One region of the Paenibacillus sp. FSL R10-2199 genome, then DNA from elsewhere that is predicted to be linked to it. Evidence: riboswitches for the same ligand, from Rfam matches in the RefSeq annotation. Region 1 holds a riboswitch; each other region holds the start of a gene.
The links. Region 1 has a riboswitch for cyclic di-AMP ahead of NYE33_RS04020 (3D domain-containing protein). Riboswitches for the same ligand answer to the same signal wherever they lie in the genome.

Region 1 (6,942 bases):
TCAACCAATCGCTGGCTTCGTTTAAGTTTCTTCACGGAATGCTCCTCGCCAAAACCGAATATTATTATGAATAATATCATTTTTGTACGGATTTACACAAGCGAAAACGGTTATACCGTCCTTTTGGAGTTGACTTGTGCTTCGCTCAAGAAGAAACGGTTAAGCTGACTGGAGCAGCGCTAACCGTTTCTGTGTGCCTTCCGGCTCAGCTCAGCGAACGCACGGCATAGACTTCCTTGCAGAATCCGCGGAGCCCGTTATAGATTCTTGCTACCTTGGACTGCTTCGATACCAGGCCGAATACTGTCGGTCCGCTGCCGGACATCAGCACCCCGTCTGCCCCCAGCTTCATCATCGCTTCCTTGAGCTGCTGTACCTCCGGGTGCAGCTTCAAGGTCACATCCTCCAGCACATTGCCCAGGCCCGCGCAGACCGCCGAGAAATCGCCGGCTTCAATCGCCTGCTGCATCCGGAGTGCGGACGGATGAACCGCGATGTTATTCGCGCGTACGCGTCCGTACACCTCAGCCGTCGATACATTAATCGGCGGCTTGGCCAGGACGACCCAGCATTGCGGCGGACTCGCTATTTGCGTCAGCCGTTCTCCCCTGCCCGTAGCCAGGGCAGTGCCTCCTGTGACGCAGAACGGGACGTCCGAGCCCAGCTCGGCGCCCAGTTCCTGCAGCTCCTGCGCCGGGATCCCGAGGCGCCAGAGCCGGTTCAGGCCGCGCAGCGTAGCCGCGGCGTCACTGCTGCCGCCGGCAAGGCCGGCAGCGACCGGAATTCTTTTGTCCAAGTGAATATGTACACCGCTTCTCACGTTATAGCGGTCTTTAATCAGTCTTGCGGCCTGGAAGGCCAGATTCTTCTCGTCCAGCGGAATATACCCGGCCTGGCTAGAGATAATAATGGAATCACGCTTCAGCTCGGAGAGCTCCAGACGGTCGGCCAGATCGACCATAGTCATAATCATTTCCACTTCATGAAATCCGTCAGCGCGCTTATGCAGCACATCCAGCATCAAATTAATCTTGGCCGGCGCTTTCTCATACATTTTCAAGGCGTTCACCCACCCTCAGCTTTTCCCGTAAAAACAACTTAACATATTATATGAGAAACTGGCAGTGAAGTCCATTAACAAAAGTTGAGTAAGCTTCTCCGGACCCCCGTATTTGGAAAAAGGTACCGCCAGCAGGCGATACCCAGGTTACAACTGCAGACCCCAGCTTTACGGCGTTACGATTTCCGTGCAGCCTGTTCAGCCAGCTGAATCGCTCTCTTGACCATGTTCCCGGCGTCAACTGCCCGGATTCCGCCCCAGCCTTCCTGCTCTACCGTTTCATAAAATCCAAGCTCCTTGGCCAGCTCTGTCTTCAGTTCCTCCGACATCATGCCCCGTCTTCTGCGGCTCATTACGGATTCCTCCCTGTATGCTATTGGATGATGAGCTACTGCTTATGTAGTATGCGGCCAAGGGGCACAGGTCATGCAGCGGAAAAACAAAAAACAGCCCCCCTGCAGGGAGACTGTCCGTGACGCTAAGCTTTAATATACATAATCCGCATCTGCCCATCGTCTTCGGTAACTGTGATTTCCACAGATTCAGTAAGGATATCGGCATAGCTATAGGAGACTCGCTTGAAGGTTTGCTGCTCCTGATCCAGTTTGACAATAAATACAGAAGGGTACGTTTCTTCCAGGACACCGGTACGTTCAACGGTCTTGCGACGACCACCGTTAGCCCGCAACGTGATCTTATGACCGACGTGAGCTTCGAGACTGCGTTTGATTTCCAACAGCGCGTTATTAGCCATTGCCTGACGACCACCTCTTTCCTTGTCCATTATACAACTTTTCACAATCATTGTCAAAGCAAATAAATAATTATAGATGATGCTAAAATAGTTGTCAACGGAATTTTTTTAGAAGCAAGTAGTCCCGGCTTAAGCGCCTTGTTATCGGTAATGCTGAACGCAAATCTGCCCATGAAAAAAGGAAGGATAAGCCGGATCGCTTATCCTTCCTTCTCTATATCCGCCGCTACAGCACCGAAGGCGCCACCTTCAGGGTAGCAAGATTCTGCAGCCGGGGCATCCCGATACGGAAGCTCCCGCGGGTCTCAATTCCACCCATTCCCTGGTTGCCGCTGATGGTATGGTTCAATACATCGCTCAAATTGACCGTATCGCGGATCGATGTGAATGAAGCCTTGGCCGCAATATAGACGGGGTCCAGGGCATGAATGAGTATTCTTCCCGGTGAGCTGGCGAAATTCGCCCCTGTGCCCAGCAGCGCCTCGAAATGCGACTGGCAGGCCCCTGCAACAATCGTCAGGGCGTCGAAATTCCGCTCATACTCCCGGGCAACCTGGATAGCCGCAACAAAATTCTGTGAATTTTTGTAGCTGCTCAAGCTGTAGAGATCATAACCCTGCTGTTGCTTAAGTACTCCGTCATGACCGGTAATCACCACGATATCCGGACGCACACGGGGCAGCAGCCGGTATAAGGTCTCCGCCATTTTGGACTCATGAATATGATGCCCTTCGGCGGGTATGCGCAACTGCTCATACAGACTCAGGCTTTTCTTCAGGTAAAGCGCATCGCCATCCAAATGCAGCACCTTACCCGGCACTTCAAAGTAAGCAGCTTCCTTGGGAGATTGGGTCCAGGTCCCGGATACACTCTCTCCGCTGCGCTGGCTCTGCTCCTGACGGTCTTTGCGCAGCCAGCTCAGGGATTCTATGGCTTTGATCTGCGCCTGCTGCCCCCGCTCTGTAATCCGGGTAGGAGGCACCTGCACCAGATCATCCAGCGGAGAGTCCGCCAGCAACCGGAATTCCGTCCCCTTGATGACGGCTTTATTCTGCACTATATTCTCTACCCGGAAAGTCACATCGCCGCCATAAGATTTACGTATGACCAAGTCTCCTAAATTCATTACAACACCACCTCTACCCCATGTTATGGGCAAAGGTCCCGGTTGGTTCATCACCCGGAGTGTTTTCTGCTGATTATACGATTCCTGCAGCCAGCAGGACAGCGCTTAGCCGCGCATATTCCTCCAGGCTAAGTGTCTCTCCGCGGCGGGACGGCTCTATCCCTGCTTCAGCCAGCAGGGCCTCCAGACGCTCACGCCCCTCTTCAGCGAAGTAGCGGGCCTTCAGGTTATTGGCGATCGTCTTGCGCCGCTGGGTGAAGGATGCCTGGACAACATCGAAGAAATGCTTCTCGTCGGCAACTTCAACCGGAGGACGCTCTCTGACCTTCAGACGGATGACGGCTGATTCTACATTCGGCTGCGGAATGAACACTGTCCGGGGTACCATGCAGACCAGCTCGGGCTCGCTGTAATACTGGACGGCAATACTAAGACTTCCGTACTCTTTGCCCCCAGGAGAAGCAGCCATACGTTCGGCAACTTCCTTCTGGATCATAACGACGATGTTATCAAGCGGCAGCTTCTCTTCCAGCAGCTTCATGAGAATCGGGGTCGTCACATAATACGGGAGGTTGGCTACTACGCTAACCCGGTCCACACCGGCAAAATCTTCGGCAAACAGCTCCTGCATGTTGACCTTCAGTACATCATCATTGCGGATCTTTACATGGGGATAGGGTGACAGGACATCCCTGAGGATCGGGATCAGTCTGCGGTCAATCTCCACCGCTGTGACCGCTCCTGCTGTCATCGCCAGCCTTTCCGTCAGGGCTCCGATACCCGGGCCAATCTCCAGTGCGCCTGCTGCAGAATCCAGACCTGCGGCATCGACAATTTTGTCCAGAATATTCTGGTCGATCAAAAAGTTCTGGCCCAGGCTTTTTTTGAACGAAAACCCGTACCGCTGTATGATTGCTTTGGTTCTAGTTGGGGATGAGATATTCAGAGTGTCGCTCATGAAGTAATGCCTCCCTGATCAATTTGGGCGAGAGCGCGCGCGAACTCTTCGCGTGTAATACCGAACATCGCCAGACGCTTGTACAGCTGCTTGCCGTTGCAATAACCGATACCCAGCAGATTGCCAAGCTGCATTCTTCTCTCTGCTGCCTGTGCGTGTACCATCATGCCTGCGGCCATAAGATCATCCAGCCCGATTACAGCCGGTGCCCCTTCAAAAGAAGTGTGGACATGCTCCAGCGCATGGCGGATGGCCTCAGGCGAGGCATTCTCCACACCTATATCCCCTTTGCGGGTAGCATCCTTCTCCGGAATGAATGCGTGCTTGCATCCGGGTACCTTGGAGGAGACAATTTTGCGAATTCGCTCTCCGGCATGATCGGGATCCGTGAGGATGATAACCCCTCTGCGTTCCATGGCTAATGTAATCTTCGCAATGACCTTGCGGTCCACTGCGGAACCGCCTGTTTCAATCGTATCCGCTTCTACGGCCCGCTTAACGGCCACGGTATCGCTTTTACCTTCGACGACAATTAATTCTTTAATCATAAATAATTTACTCCCTTACTCTAAAACGCAAAAAGAAGAGGATTCGCTCCCCTTCTTTTTGGCTAAAGAATGTATAAGTGATGAGCGGCAGCTCTCTAAATTCCGTAAGTGCTACCCCCACTATATCTTATAAACCGCTAATTTGCAAAAGACTTGCCGCTTAGTTAAGCTCCGGCTTCACAGGTCCAATCACATAGATGGTCCGCGACTTCCGGCCGAAATTACGGGCATGGCTCAGTGAATCGTAGTAAACATCCACCTTGTTGCCTTTAATGGCACCGCCGGTATCCTCTGCTCGGCGAAACCCTAATCCCTCAATGTACACCCACCAGCCAATTGGTATTACATTCGGATCCACTGCAATAGTGCGGCCTTCCGTTACGCGTGTGCCGGAGGCGGTGCGTGTTCCAATTCCCGGTTCTTCCGAGGAATAAGCCGTCATGGATACGTTTTTGATCATTTTTTTGTATTCAAAATCTACGCCTGCCTTGCTCGTGACGTTGTTGCTCTTCGCACTGACTTTGGATGATTTGGAGGTTGTTGTTGCTTTGGATGTAGTTGCAGCAGCTACAACAGGCTTCGGAACCGCTTTGGTACCGACAGCAATAACCTTATCTTTGGTTACCGTCTGAACTTCCTTGCCGACCATATTCATGGAGACTAGCTCCCCATCCTGATATATCTTCTCGATATGCTGGATGATCGCGCCCGGCTTGCCTGCCTGTGCAACTCTTACGTCTCCCTTATACAGAGAGGGGTCTGCGGTTTTGATGACCTTAAAAGGCAAGTTTACTGTCCGCTGTACGGTCTGCTTGGTAATACGGACAATCTTGACTTCCATGTCGGGTGTGACTGCGGTATCAAGCGAAGGGAAAATCTTGTCATTGCCCTCCAGGCTGTAACCCAGCTTGGTAATGGCATCTCCGAGCGAATCCTCGGTGGTGTATATGGTCTTGGTTGCACCGTCTGCAGTAAGCACAAGCTTCTGCGCACGGGTGATTACGACACGGTCGCCGTCTTGTATTTCATCACTAAGGCCAATAGATAGCTCATCATACGGCTGCAGCGAAATTTGTTCCTTTGCCAGCACATCACTGAGCAGCGCTTCCCGCGTCTCCAGTGTCTGTACCTGTCCGTCTATAACTAAAATAATTTCTTTATTACTCTGACCGTGTACGTACAGCAGAATTAACAGTGCGATAACAATCGATATCACACCTGCAAGTGAAAGTACGCGAGGATTCACTTGCTTCAACCGTAATGCGAAAGACCTGCTGGATGATTGCGAATCATGGGATACCTCTGGTTGGAATACGCCCACTCTCTCCATCCTCCTTACATAGCCCCGTCGTCCAAGTTATATCAAGGTGACTGCATCATTTCTGACGAAACTAGGTTTGAGATTGCAACAGGATACGCCCGCATTGCTCCAGCGTTTCCTGCTCATGGATCGCCTGCTCGGCATAGCTACTCCGGATATCTGTTATATAACAGTATGCCGGGAACATCCGCATTATTCAAAACAAAAAAAAGCCCAAAAAAGAGTTCACAGAGGACTCTTTCGTGGCTTCTCCGGTGTCGAATACGCGGGAATGTTTATGCACGAGGTTTCCTCTCTTACTTGCGCTTACGGGGTTAGCTGTCGGGTTCGGGCATAAGAGAGACGCCCTATCTCAGGTCACCCGCTCACGGCGGTTGCCCTCAAATTCACCCCAAAGACCACGTGAAGAAATCAAATAAATTCTGCGGCAATTCTGTGTTGTACTCTATGTACGGGCATGCGGCAGGGCATTTATTGGTTCCCCCGTTCTCCATACGGAGACTCAGCGAGACGATCCATGAAATAGTGACTGTCACAGTAACAACAGCTCACTGCACTGAAAAGATGATATCCTGTTTTGATGCATGTTGTAAAGGACGATTCAACCACGTTTACGTAAAAAAATGATTAAAATATTGTAATATTCAGCCGTTTTTAGACTATAAAAGTTTAATATATCGGCTATACTTCATTTTTCACCGCTTTTTCTCCCGTTTTCAGACAATCCCAAATCGTTCCAGTGCGTTCGCATACGTAATTTCAGCCAATTCCTGTAAATCAATCCCTTTTATTGCCGCAGCTGCCTCCGCTACCAGTCTTACATGTGCGGTCTCATTCCGCTTGCCGCGGAAGGGGTGCGGAGTCAAATATGGGGAGTCCGTTTCGATCAGCAGCCGGTCCAGCGGAGTCTGGGCGAGCACCTCTTTGGGCACCCTTGCATTCTTAAACGTAATCGGTCCGCCGAAGGACAAATGGAAGCCGAGATCCAGACACATTTTGGCGCTTTCCCAGCTGCCGGAGAACGAATGCATCACCCCTCCAACCTCACCCGCTTTTTCCTCCCGCAGAATCCGGATTACATCCTCGTGGGCATCGCGGTTATGGATACAGATTGGCATCTTCAGTTCACGAGCCAGGCCAATTTGCTTGCGGAATACCTCATGCTGCACATCCTT
Region 2 (6,942 bases), 4.0 Mb from region 1:
GTAACTTATCTTTTATCACGACAGTCCTATGGACAGAAAGGAACTCTCTTTGAGCAAACCGAATAAGAACAATGTCGCGCTTCCCCAGATGAGCAAGCAGGAGAAACGCCGGGCAGAGCAGGAACAGCAGAAGCAGAAAACGAGAATTCTGATCGTGAGTACAGTGGCATTAGTCGTAATTATTTTTGTAGGATTATTCATGCTGGCCTCGAAGGACGGCTCAACCACAGGATCTGCTGCGGCTCCCGTTGACTTCAATTACAGTGAAATGGCACGGCTGGGCAAAGAAGATGCTCCAGTCAAAATCGTTGAATTCGGCGATTACAAATGTCCGGCTTGCGCCCAGTTCACCGGGGTGATTAAACCGCAAATCGTTCAGGAGTATGTCAATCAGGATAAAGCAGCCTTTTACTTCGTCAACCTGGCCTTTATTGGTACGGATTCGAGAACAGCCTCACTCGCGGCACTCTCCGTATACCATCAGAATCAAGAGGCTTTCTGGAAATTCTTCGATGCCATCTATGCTAACCAGGGTGAAGAAAAGGTGGAGTGGGCAACACCGGACTTCCTGGTAAGTCTGGCACAGCAATTAGAACTGCCCATTGACTTCGACCTGCTGCGTAAGGATATTGAAGACAAGACCTACGAAAGCGAATTGGAGAGAGATATCCAGCTTGGCACTGACACCGGCATAACCAACACGCCGTCATTGTTTGTCAATGGAGTCAAAGTGAATGAACCTTTTAATATGGAGGAAATCGATGCTCAAATCCAGGTAGCTGCGGAAGCTGTGGCTGGACAATGAATAAATTCTCTGCATTCTGCCGCCGGAATTGTCTCTACTTGGCCTGGTTCGTCTCGGTTGTTGCTGTAGCAGGCAGTCTGTATCTCAGTGAAGTGCTGAAATATGAGCCCTGCAAGCTATGCTGGTTTCAGCGGATATTTATGTACCCGCAGCTGATTTTGCTCGGAATCGCCACTTACCGGGGGGATAAGCGCATTATCCCGTATGTCCTTCCCTTAAGTTTGATTGGCGGAAGCATTTCGATCTATCATTACGCAGAGCAGAAAATTCCGGCACTCAGCAAGGTGCTTCCATGTACAATCGGTGTGCCGTGCAACACGGATTATCTGAATTATTTCGGATTCATCACCATCCCGCTGCTGGCACTCATTGCGTTCGCATTAATCACAATTCTGCTATGGACAGGGCGTAAAGAGGATGCAGGTGAGTAAGAAGCCGTCAGGCAGAATGAAGAGTAACTATTCCCCTTAAATTAAGTGTAAATTATTATGCAGAAACGCTGTAAAATCACGCGATAAAGGGATAATGAAAGAGAATGAAAGATCAAGACATACCGGATCATGGATTTGGTTGTTTTGGTTGTTTTTCATTCTTTTTTCATTTGTTTCAACGCTTTACGGAAGAGGCATTGTAGATTAATATTAGTCCTTGTGAGAAGTTGAATATGCGCTGAATTTTCCGGAAGGAAAAACGGGGGAACCAAACTTGGCCGAGTGCCAACGGGGTGAATCGGAAGCGGGTCAGCAGACTCGAAAACCGTAGGGCTACCACAGCCCGAATCCGCCAGCTAACCTCGTAAGCAATAGTGGGATAATGACCATGCACTCAAGGCATGCGGATCATTTCCGTATGCTTATTTTTGTGCCTGCATTTATGAAATCCACTTATGAAAACAGCGCGCGGTACTGCCGTTTCAACTTAACAAAGAGAGGAACTGTTACTACAATGGTAAGCAAGGTAAAACGACTATTGATCGGGCGTCCGATGAAGTCGAACGAACTCGATCATGAAAAGTTATCCAAGGTGAAAGCACTGGCTGTCCTGTCTTCTGATGCGCTCTCGTCTGTAGCCTACGGAACAGAACAAATCTTAATCGTACTTGTGGCCGCAGGTTTCACAGCTATCTGGTACTCATTGCCAATTGCATTAGCCGTATTGGGCCTGCTGGCCATCTTAATCCTGTCTTATCGGCAGACCATTTTTGCTTATCCGCAAGGCGGGGGCGCCTATATTGTTGCCAAAACCAATCTCGGGGTTCATACCGGCTTGCTTGCCGGCGGCTCTTTGCTGGTGGATTATATTCTTACGGTGGCGGTAAGCGCCTCGGCGGGAACGGATGCGATCACATCAGCGTTCCCGGGTCTTCATAATCATAGTGTACTCATAGCGGTTACTGTCATTCTGCTCTTAACGATTGTCAATCTGCGGGGTGTTACTGAATCTGCTTCATTCATAGCCATTCCGGTATATCTGTTCGTCGTCTCCATCTTTGTACTGATTATCGCGGGAGTCTTCAAGTATGCAACCGGCGGTGCTCATGCCCAGGTTCCTGAGATCGGCTCGGCGGTATCGAACGTCAGTATGTTCCTTCTGCTTAAGGCCTTCAGCTCCGGCTGTTCGGCACTGACCGGGGTAGAAGCGGTCTCCAATGCGATTCCTAACTTCAAAGCACCGGCTGAGAAAAATGCGGCTAAAACGCTGATGCTGATGGGTCTGATTCTCGGGGCTATGTTCACGGGGATTACGCTTTTGGCTTATTGGTACGGTATCATGCCGGACGAGAAAGCAACGGTTGTGTCACAGATTACCGAGTCTACCTTTGGCCGCGGCGGTTTGTACTTCTTCATCCAAGGCATCACCGCAGTAATCTTGTTCCTGGCGGCGAATACAGCGTATTCGGCCTTCCCGCTGCTGGCGTTCATGTTCGCCAAAGACAAATATTTACCCCACGCCTTCATGGTGCGCGGAGACCGGCTGGGATTCTCCAACGGCATTATTTTCCTCGGCGTAATGTCGGCTGTGCTTGTAGCTGCTTTTCACGGAAATACCGAAGGGTTGATTCCATTATACGCCGTTGGGGTATTCATTCCGTTTACCCTTTCACAGCTTGGCATGATGGTCCAGTGGTACAGAACCAAGCCTAAGGGCTGGCAGAGCAAATTCGCTGTGAATACAGTAGGCATGCTCACAACCTTAACCATTACGCTCATCTTCATTATTACTAAATTCTCGAGTGTATGGATGGCCTTCATCTTCCTGCCGCTTGTAATCATCGTGTTCCACCGGATTCACCGCCATTATATGAATATTGCCGATCAGCTGCGTATTTGTCCGGCTACGGATAAACCTTGCATTAAAGGAAGCACAGTGGTTGTACCTGTTGCCGGTGTCACCCGTGCAGTACTGCATTCGATCAGCTATGCGAAGTCATTGACTGAGAATGTAGTGGCTGTATATGTCGGATTCGATGAAGAAGAGATTCACAAAATGGAACAGAAGTGGGAAGAGTGGAACCCTGGAGTGCGCCTGATTGTACTCCGCTCTCGTTACCGCAGCATCATCCGCCCGCTGGTGAAATTCATCGATACGGTGGAGTGGAAAACCGCTTCTACAGACCACATTACTGTACTCATTCCGCAATTTGTTACGAAGCATTGGTGGCAGGCGATTCTGCATAATCAGACCAGCTTGTTCATCCGCTCTTATCTGATGAATCAGAAGGATATCGTTATAGCAACTGTACCGTATCATTTGCACAAATAGACATACCCTTTATATGTAAAACGGCTGTTTCCGCAGGTTGCGGGAATAGCCGTTTTTTGTTATGCGCAGGGTGAGTATAAATGGAATCAGATAATTTAGTTGACATAGAGAATGAGAATCAATATCATCAGTTTATGTGAGGCGAAGGCCGCAATCACCTTTGACCAATAATGAATGTATATACAGGAGGGGTAATTAATGTTTTCGTTCAACCTGCAAAGATCAACAAGCATGAAGCTGGCTATGGCCGGACTCATGACCACGACGTTCTTATTATCCGCATGCGGAAATAACAATGCAGCCAATAACGGAGCTGCGGCAACTACGGCACCTGCAGAAGCCACTACTGCACCGGCAGAAACAACAGCTCCAGCGGTAGAGCAAACAGTAACGGATGCCATGGGACATAAAGTCACTGTCCCTGCGAACCCGCAGCGTGTGCTTGCTTCTTATCTGGAAGACTATCTGGTCGCACTTGGCGTGACTCCGGTTGCCCAATGGTCCGTGACAAACGGCACTCAGGATTACCTTGCAGCTGAGCTTAAGGACATTCCAACCATCAGCTATGACCTTCCACTCGAAGCTGTAACCAGCTTCGCACCGGACTTCACTATTGTACAATCGGAAGGTACTGTCCAGAACGGTCTGTATGACCAGCTGAACAAAATTGCACCAACGTATGTACTCGGCGACGAAGTCAGCAAGGACTGGCGCAAATCGCTGCTCAAGATCGGCGAGCTGTTGAACAAAACGCCTGAAGCTGAAGCAGCCATTGCTGCCTATGATCAAAAAGCGGCTGATGCCAAAACAAAAATCTCCGCTGCGATCGGCGATGAGTCCGTTGCCATTCTCTGGCTGGTATCCAAGAACTTCTATATAGTAGATGAAACCCGCAGCAGCGGGGCAGTCCTGTATGGTGATCTTGGCGTGAAGCTTCCGAATCTGGTTACCGAAATTCCTGCTGAGTCCAGAGCAACGTGGAATCCGATATCACTTGAGAAATTGTCTGAGCTGACTGCAGATCATATCATCCTAGTGAACAGTGACGGGGCGGATGCTGCTGAAGTTACGGATGGCGCGATCTGGAAGGGGATTCCGGCTGTTAAGGCGGGGAATGTTCATGAGTTTAGCAGATCAACCAGCTGGCTGTACAGCGGTCCTATAGCTAACTCCAAAACAATTGATGATGCTCTGAGCAGTCTTGTAAAATAAGATGCGTTCAAAATGCCGGTAATCAGCCTCTGCCGGTATAGAGTGTGCAGGTCCTTGTATCCCCGGATACGATGATCTGCACCTTTTTTTAAATGGAGCGATAGATGAGGGCGTTCAGCATAGATTACGCGTTATCTGCTTGTACAAAATTCATATATTTGCGATAATGAGAATGATAATCAATTAGAAGCAAGTAATAATCCTGTTAAGGAGACGGCTTATGGTTTCATCCACACGTTCTAACCTCAATCCTTCTACGGCTGCAGGGGATAAACCCATCAAGTCGCGGCCGGTGGCTGCAGCTACGATACTGCTGCTCGGAATAGCTGTCATCGTCTTCGGACTGATGTTGTCTGTATCGGTAGGAGCAGCAGATATCCGGCTGGCTACTGTATGGGAAGCTGTTGTCCGCTTCAATCCGGAGCTGGGACAGCATCAGGTCATCCGGGAGCTGCGAATCCCCCGGGCTTTGGCTGGAGCACTGGTGGGGGCATGTTTTGCTGTTGCCGGCGCGATCATGCAGGGAATGACCCGGAATCCGCTGGCGGATTCGGGGCTGCTGGGACTCAACGCCGGAGCCGGTGTCGGCCTGGCATTGGCTTTCGCCTTTGCGCCTTCGCTGTCTTTCATGTATATCATGATCTACTGCTTCATTGGAGCGGCTGTGGCATCGCTCTTAGTCTTCGGCATCGGTTCGCTGTCCCATAGCGGGCTGACACCGCTACGCCTGACCTTAGCGGGTGCGGCGGTCAGTGCTATGCTGCTGGCGCTCAGCCAAGGCGTCGCCATTCTGTATCACCTCTCCCAGGATATCGCGTTCTGGATGGCAGGCGGGATTGGGGGAGCGAACTGGACACAGCTCAAGATTATGTCCCCCTGGGTTGCAGGTGCGCTTATCGGGTCGCTGGTGCTCTCGCGTTCCATCACGCTGTTAAGCCTGGGAAGGGATGTTGCCGCTGGACTGGGGCAGCGCACACGGCTAGTACAGACCGTAGGGATGATCATTGTGGTCATTCTTGCCGGAGCGGCGGTCTCGACGGTGGGCCCGATTGCTTTTGTCGGATTAATGGTTCCGCATATTACCCGTTATCTGGTGGGGGTGGATTACCGCTGGATCATTCCTTGCTCGGCAGTACTCGGGAGCGTCCTGATCCTCTTTGCCGATATCGCTGCGAGAATGATTAATGCGCCTTATGAAACACCGATAGGTGCCCTGATTGCAGTAATCGGCGTACCGTTCTTCATCTATCTGGCCAGCAAGCGCAAGGGGGAGCTGTAATGAACAGGACCATGTCTGTACCCTCAGTGAAATCGCGCCGCACCAGAGAAGCCGGTATTCTAACGCTGCTTGCTGCACTTATCGTCATTATTTTTATTGTCAGTATGAATACCGGCTTCATGCGCTTATCACCACTTGATGTTCTACATACTTTGCTCGGTGAAGGAACCAAACAGCAGAAGCTGATTCTGTTTGATTTCCGGCTGCCGCGTATAGTGATCTCACTGCTCATCGGGGCGGGTTTCGCAGTATCCGGATCTATTCTGCAAGGCCTGTCGCGCAATGCTCTTGCTGAACCCTCTACCTTAGGGATTAACGCCGGAGCGGGATTCGCAGTGCTGATCTTCATTTCATTTGTCCCGGCAACCACAGCGGGGCCCATCTTTGTTCTTCCGCTGCTGGCGCTGGCAGGTGCAGCGCTTACGGCCACGCTGATCTATTTTCTCTCCTACCGGAGAGCCGACGGACTCTCGCCGACACGGCTGATCCTGATCGGAATTGCCGTAGGTGCCGGCATTTACGCTTTTCAGCTGATCCTGTCGTTAAGACTGGACCCGCAGAATTATCAGTTCGTAGCCATCTGGCTGGCCGGCAAAATCTGGGGCGGAGACTGGCGGTTCGTGCTGGCATTGCTCCCCTGGATATTGATTCTGCTGCCGTTCGCGTTCTACAAAGCCCGGGTGCTTAACGTACTAAACCTGGGGGATGAAACCTCCAAGGGACTTGGGCTGCCGCTGGAGCGGGAACGTCTGCTGCTCTTGGCTGCTGCTGTGGCTCTCGCAGGCGCCTGCGTCTCGGTCAGCGGAGGCATCGGCTTCGTCGGACTGATTGCACCGCATCTCGCCCGCAGACTTGTAGGCCCGCGTCATCAGATCATGCTGCC
Region 3 (6,942 bases), on a different contig from region 1:
TTCTGGTTATCATCGTTGTAATCATTGTAATACAGCTTGATATCCCACTCTGGATGATCGTCCAGCACCTCTCTGGCCGCCAGGAAAGCCTGCTCTACATAGTCCGCACCGATGGCATCATACCAGTGGGATTGACGCAGAGCCCCTTGCCAGTTGGACGGGTTGGACGGGTTATCATTCATTGCTTCATTAACTACATCCCAGGAGATCACCCTGCCCTCAAAATGCTCCATAACCTCCCGGATATGAGTTCTAAGATTGGTGAGTGCTTCGGCACGTCCCAGAGGAACGGTATTGCCTGCCGCATCCGTGGTCAGGTTCATCCAGTCAGGCGACTGCTGGTACCATACCAGCACATGCCCGTGCATCTTCATCCCTTCCGCCAGCACCTTGTTCACCATCGCATCTGCCGCTGTAAAAGTGAAATTCCCCTTAGTCGGCTGCAGCGCATCCGGCTTCATGGCATTGCCTGCGGTAGCAACGTTGTGATGCAGCTTCAGCAGATCCAGCCGGACACCTTCCAGATCCTCGGCTGAAATCGCGTTACCGATCAGGAAGTCATTCTGATAGGCTGCTTTTAGAGGAACCAGATCCCTTTGAATATCCACCGGGCCGGTGCCTGTATGCTCAAAAGTGATATCGTCGATATAAAAGGAGGCTGCTGTGTTGTTGGAGCTTTCAATATAAAGGGTCAGATATTCGCCGCCCACACTGTTATAGCGGTAGCTGCCCTCAAATTTCACCCAGCCGTCAGCAGTGCTGATCGTCTTGGGGGACAGGGCCACATAACTCGCACCACTGTCATTGCCCACCTGCGTAGACAACTGGAGCTGCGAGCTGGCAGGATCGATCAGCTTGACCCAGGCAGAGATGTTGTATTCGCTGCCCTTATCCACGTATTTCTCCACACGCAGGGAAGGCCCGTGCCAGGTAGAGGTTCTGCCTTCCACCTTCAGCGCGTAGGAACCATCAGCCGTATGATTCTCTTCACCGGTTACAGTAAGCAGCTCGGTTCCCGCTCTGCCGGTGAAGCCGCCTGCCGTCTGGTCTTCAAAGGTGATCGTATTGAATGGTAAAGCCGGGTCCCGGACAGGTTCTTCCCCGCCGCCTGGAGTGCCCTCTTCAGTGAACAGAATATCTCCAAGATAAAATGGCACTGCGGCCCCGGCCTCGTTAGAATTGATGCGCAAGCCATAATCCTTCTTGTCGGGGTCCACGGCACTGGTATCCACAGTGAATGTTTTCTTCAGTGTGACTGATTGGCCTGCCACATAGGGTACTGCCGTATAATTCCCATAGCTTTTCACCGTCTGGAGCGCCGCCGCCGCATCGTCCGGGACCGCTACATTAGCGTCAACGTAGACGACAGCAGTGACGGTGTATGTGTGCCCGTTCTTGAGGCCGACATCCGAGAATTTGAAATCAACCGCATCCCAGTTATTTACCCGGTTGTTTACGTATAACGCTGCTCCATCGGCATTTCCGTCAAAAGGAACTCCCGTGACTGCACTGAGGCTGGCGCCTCCGGATTGGACTGCCTTGCCTGTGCCGCCCGCAAAGCTTTCGTGGTATACCGTGGCCGGGGCCTCTGCTGCCTGAGCAGCCGGAATATACCCGCCTGCCGGAAGAAGCAGGACGGCTGCCAGTAATACGAGAGAGACTTGCTTGATTATTCGCTTCATGCATTGCACTCCTCTGTATGAATTTGGGTTTCTTTTGAGTTAAGCGCTTACAGTTATGTGAAAGCTGCCCCCCTTCTCAACCCAAATCGTAGCATAATGCAAAAAAAGCGTCTTACCCGAAACTAAAGATTGTACCGTGCTTTTTATAGTTCATTTCACTGGAGTGTCAGAACTAAGAAGCACCTGTCTGCCACTTTATAAGCCGGATGCTATAGAGGCCGGATTAATAGCAGTTGGATTTACTACACTTGCTGATGAGCGAATGTCCCCCTGCTTAATCAGCAGTTGAATAAACAGCACTTAAATCACTCCATTTCATCCAAAGTAGTGAAAACTACCCCTATTAGATGTTGTTTTTCCACTTGCTTCCGCACATCGCTCAGAAATTGACGAATTAAGATACGTTTTTCCACTTGCTGGCCTGAAGAAGCCACTCCTACCGGAGAACACTTGGACAGCCCGACGCGGCTCGACATCATATCGCGCCAGCCTTCACTTCATTACACCACGTGCAGGGAATCTGCACGCGATACAAAAAACGCAGAGCAGCGCCACTTAATAACGGGCAACGCTGCTCTGTTGTCTTACATTTATGGGAAAACTACTTACGGGACAGCCTTTAGATCAGCAGCCACAGCGTTCATATCAGCTTATGCGCAAACCATTTGTCGCCTCTGAAGCGCCATAGAAACACAAATCCCCGGACGGCCCACTCGCAGTTCATCGCCAGCCAGACCCCCAGCACACCGTAGCCTAGGACGATCCCGAGAATGTAACCGAATACGACCCGGAACAGCCACATCGACAGCATGGAGGTGATAGAGGTGAAGCGGGAATCCCCCGCTGCCCGCAGCGCGGACGGCAGAATGAAGCTGACCGCCCACAGCGGAATCTGGGCAATAGCATTCACCAGCAGGACTACAAACAAGTCGTCAATGATCTCAGGAGGCGGAGAGAAGATTGACACCAGCGGATGGAACAGCGGCATCAGGAGCAGGGCGACCAAGGCATACGAGGCTGAACCGATCCAGAGGAAGGACTTGATGAATTTTCTGGCATCTGCCACATCCCCCCGCCCGATGCTTTGGCCGACCACCGTCACGATCGTCAGAGACAACGCACTGGCCGGTATCTGAAACACCATCGCCAGCGAGCCGGCAATAGCATTGGTCGCAATCGCATAGGTGCCCATACTAACAATAAAAATCTGGGTCAGCAGCTTGCCGCCATTGAAGAACATCTGCTCAGCTGCAAATGGAACGCCGATGAACATAATTCTGCGCAGCATAGAGACCGGAACATGGAACAGGTCGCGGACCCGCACACGCAGTACCGTGTCAATCTTGAACAGGTACACCAGGGCAAAGATCATGCCCGCATACCGCGCAATATTGACCGCCAGCGTCATCCCCAGCACACCCATGTGCAGCAGGTTAATGAAGACTACGTTCAGGAGTACGTACAGCAGATTCATGATCAGCGACAGCATCAGCGAAGCCCGCGTCCTGCCGACGCCGCGCAGCGCACCGCACACCGCCTGAACCACGGCGATCCCCAGATAAGAAATACTGCTGCCGATCATGTAGATCCGGGCATTATCCAGCACATCGGCGGAAGCTGTTCCGAACAGCAGGTTCAGTATCGGCGTGTGGAAGCCCATGAGCAGAAGTCCGATTCCCACGGCGATCAGCGATACCGAGGTAACCGAACCCGCCGTAGCCTGGGATACCATCCGGTCGTTGCCGCTGCCTTTGTACTGCGCAACGACCACTGTCCCGCCGGTAGCAATGGCAACGAATACGTTGATCAGGAATATATTCAGTGAATCTACCATATTCACCGCACTGACCGCCGCCATGCCGGATGAGCTGATCATCGCAGTGTTTACCAGATTAAGCCCGATGATGAAAGCCTGGTCAATCAGGATCGGAATAAATAAAGCTACAATTTGCCGGTAATCCATCCCTTCCCCGGAAAGGTACTTCTCCAGCCATTTTTTGGCCGGCAGTCGAGCCTGAAGCTGCATAAATATATCACATTCTTTTCTGTAGAATAATTGCGAGCAGACAGTACATTCCTTCCAGTTTACTACAAATCCAGCTTCACGTCTGTGACCAGTGAGAAAAACCGGCACACAAAAAAGCAATAAATCCGCAATTCTCCATTAACGAAAGAACGGCGGCTTTATTGCTGCTGTATATGAATTACTGCTCTTTATCCCGGCCAAGCAGTCCGCTGAGCGCTTCGGTCACATTCATACCGGTAAGCGTCTGGGTCAACTCAGGAACCTGGGCCATTATTTTGGCAATATCACCGGTAATTTTGTTCACGCCTGAGGTAGCTCCATCCTGGGAAATCACTGTAATCTTATCCACCTTGGCGAGCGGGGAAGCAATTTTCTCAGCCAGCTCCGGCAGTATTTTCAGGAATTCCACGGTAAGCGCAGCTTGTGTGAACTGTTTGTACGCTTCGGCTTTCTTCTCCAGGGCTCCCGCTTCCGCCGCTCCGGCCAGCTGGACAATCTCCGCATTCGCTCTCCCTTTCGCCAGCTCAGCTTCCGCCGTGGCCAGTCCGCGCTTGGTCGTTGTCGCTGCCTCGGCTTCCGCCTCAAGAATCTGCCGCTGCTTGGCGGCTTCCGCTCTCATGACCGTAGCCTGGTTCTCCGCCTGGGCAGGCTTGATCACCGTTGCCTCCAGCTCCCGCTGTCTCAGCTCGACTTCAATTTCCCGGACTGTGCGGTTGGCCTCCGCTTCCATCTGCGTGATTTTGACCTGTTCGGTAACGAGCGATTGCTTAATTTTGTTCTGCTGCAATTCATACGCAAGATCCGCCTGTGCCTTCTTCACTTCTGTCTCCAGCTTGAAATCCGCCTGCTTGATGTTCAGTTCCTTCTCAAACAGGGATTCCTTCGCGCGGGCGGCGGTTCCCGCTTCAATGGTGGCCTGATGCGCATTGGCTTTGGCAATGGAGGATTCCTTCTCCGCCTCGGCCTGCTTGATCTGAATGTCGCGTTCCGCTTCCGCCTTGGCAATGCTGGCATCGCGGCGGATGCGCTCAATTTCCGGAACCCCCATATTGTCGATATACCCTTTGTCATCCGTAATTTTCTTGATGGTGAAGCTGACGACCTCAAGCCCCATCTTGTCGAGGTCCTCCGAGCAGGTCTCCCTCATCTTGCTGTTGATTTCATCAGGCGTCTTGAGGATGGATTCCACCGTCAATTGCCCGATCAAGCCGCGCAGGTGGCCCTCCACCGAATGCAGGATAATCGTCTCGCGGTCTTCTTCCGGCCGGTCGATGAACTGCTCACTGGCCGTCAGAATAGCGGTGGGATCGCTTTTGATTTTTATCTGGGCGACCGCCTCCAGGTTGAGCTTGATGCCCTGCCGGGAGAACATCGCCTGCGCCGGAATGACATCGAAGCTCATCAGCATCATCGAGATGGTCTTATTGTTCTGGAAGCCGGGGATGACGAACGTACCGCCGCCCTGCACCACTCTTTTACCGCCGAGACCGTATACAATCATCGCCTGATTGGGCGGGACTTTTTTATAAGCGGTCACGATACTGAACAAAGCCAGCAGAATAACAACAACAATGCCCGAGATTAAATAAAGAATAACCATTTGGTCCGACACTCCCGTCATTTATAATTCTCCGAATTCCCTCTCGAAGAGGGTTACTTCCGCCATTCCCTTATCCACCTTCAAAATAATCACCCTGTCGCCCCTCACAAGCTGCTGGCCGCTTGCTGCCCTCACTCCAATGGAGCGCATCGTTCCGTGCAGCACATATTTCATTTCCCCGGCTGTCCCATCTGCTGCAGGTACACTGATGTACCCAAGCTGCCCTGCCTGCTCATAATCCAATTCATTCATGCTGCTGTCATACCGGGTCATCACCCGGGCCAACACTGCATACATCAGACAACCTGTCAGCAAGGCAATCATGGTGCAGATCAGCACTACTGCAAGCACGCCCATTCCGCTGAAGCGGATAAGCACATAACCGGAGCCGCCCCAGACTGTGACAAACACCATCAGCGGGAGTATAGGCACAAAGCCCGGCCCCCCGGCGTCACCGCCCCCCGCATGCAGATGACCCGCCAGGCCATGCCCGTGAAGTCCGCCGCTGAGGAGCAGGAGCAGTCCGACCCAGAAGCACACGATAAATATAGTTAAGATAACGATCACCTCCTTAGGCAGTTCAGATCACATTATAAATACACTTTCCCGTTGTTATATGAATTGTTATTTTTGATTCAGACCGTCTTCCACTGCTGCTGCACAGCAAAAAGACCACAGCAGCAACAGGGCTCTCCGTGGTCGGTTAATCGATCATGGCGCTCATCCTCTCTCTTCGAGGCTTACGGGGTTAGCTGACGGATTCGGGCAGCGAGATTGCCCTACCTTGCCGGAGCACCGTTACAGCATGCAGCAAGGATTCACCCCAGGTGAGCGGCCGCTATCTGAGCAAAAGCCGTAATCACCGTTGGTTCCCCCGTTCCCATTACTGGAATTCAGCCATTTGAGAACAGTTAAATTTCATTCGGTTGTTGATTTGAATCTTACGCCTGCAGCCATTTAATGTAAAACGCTGCGGTTGACAAAAGAAGCCAAAAATGCCGTCCCTGCATGAATGAAGGCGTATTCTTTGCTTTCGTTCTTAAGCGGCCGATGATTTACTCCTTCTTGCTCCGTTTCTCTGGAGCAGTGCTGTTACATAGCAAAGAGGCTGTCTAGTAAGCAGTGAATCTGCTTACTAGACAGCCTCGGCCAGCAAATATTATCAATACAGTATAATTTCTTTATCGTTTCTGTGCTTCCAGCTCCCGCGTAAGCTCCAGCGCTTCAATACCGGCCAGCAGTACTATGCCAATTCCGTGAGTATCGTTGAGCTGCCAGGTGAGCTGCTCCTTGTAATAGAGCTTATTGAACGAGTAGCCTGATCCCCGGCAGACGCCGTAGACATTCCCCTGCTTGTCGATGCAGTATTCGGCAAGGGCGTGCCAGCCGCGTATTGCCGCAGCGGCGTAGGGGTGCGGCTTGAGCAGCCAGCCTCTGCGCACCCCTCTAGCGAAGGCATACACGAACATTGAAGAGCAGGATGCCTCCGCATAGGATTCAGCATCCGTCAGAACTTGATGCCATAGCCCTGCAGCATCCTGTAGCCGCAGATACCCTTCACACAGCTCCCGGAAATAATCCAGCAGCTCCGGCCGCTGCGGGTGCTGCTCCGGCAGAATCTCCAGCAGCTCGGT

Region 2: it holds a riboswitch for cyclic di-AMP, as region 1 does, so the genes downstream of both, NYE33_RS21530 (APC family permease) here and NYE33_RS04020 (3D domain-containing protein) in region 1, are expected to answer to the same signal.
Region 3: it holds a riboswitch for cyclic di-AMP, as region 1 does, so the genes downstream of both, NYE33_RS31140 (hypothetical protein) here and NYE33_RS04020 (3D domain-containing protein) in region 1, are expected to answer to the same signal.

The regions. Positions count from the first base shown of each region.
Region 1 is NZ_JBBOBO010000001.1:921,141-928,082, forward strand. Features, by position in the region: gene purR (pur operon repressor) at 1-35, opposite strand, end outside; gene ispE (4-(cytidine 5'-diphospho)-2-C-methyl-D-erythritol kinase) at 206-1,060, opposite strand; gene NYE33_RS03995 (small, acid-soluble spore protein, alpha/beta type) at 1,237-1,413, opposite strand; gene veg (biofilm formation stimulator Veg) at 1,539-1,814, opposite strand; gene yabG (sporulation peptidase YabG) at 2,041-2,940, opposite strand; gene rsmA (16S rRNA (adenine(1518)-N(6)/adenine(1519)-N(6))-dimethyltransferase RsmA) at 3,014-3,898, opposite strand; gene rnmV (ribonuclease M5) at 3,895-4,446, opposite strand; gene NYE33_RS04020 (3D domain-containing protein) at 4,607-5,767, opposite strand; cyclic di-AMP (ydaO/yuaA leader) riboswitch at 6,056-6,285, opposite strand; gene NYE33_RS04025 (TatD family hydrolase) at 6,484-6,942, opposite strand, start outside.
Region 2 is NZ_JBBOBO010000001.1:4,882,923-4,889,864, forward strand. Features, by position in the region: gene NYE33_RS21520 (DsbA family protein) at 50-805, shown strand; gene NYE33_RS21525 (disulfide oxidoreductase) at 802-1,236, shown strand; cyclic di-AMP (ydaO/yuaA leader) riboswitch at 1,463-1,622, shown strand; gene NYE33_RS21530 (APC family permease) at 1,751-3,568, shown strand; gene NYE33_RS21535 (iron-hydroxamate ABC transporter substrate-binding protein) at 3,767-4,780, shown strand; gene NYE33_RS21540 (FecCD family ABC transporter permease) at 5,001-6,059, shown strand; gene NYE33_RS21545 (FecCD family ABC transporter permease) at 6,071-6,942, shown strand, end outside.
Region 3 is NZ_JBBOBO010000002.1:733,621-740,562, forward strand. Features, by position in the region: gene NYE33_RS31125 (endo-1,4-beta-xylanase) at 1-1,682, opposite strand, end outside; gene NYE33_RS31130 (MATE family efflux transporter) at 2,323-3,708, opposite strand; gene NYE33_RS31135 (flotillin family protein) at 3,887-5,329, opposite strand; gene NYE33_RS31140 (hypothetical protein) at 5,330-5,875, opposite strand; cyclic di-AMP (ydaO/yuaA leader) riboswitch at 6,031-6,217, opposite strand; gene NYE33_RS31145 (glycoside hydrolase family 88/105 protein) at 6,490-6,942, opposite strand, start outside.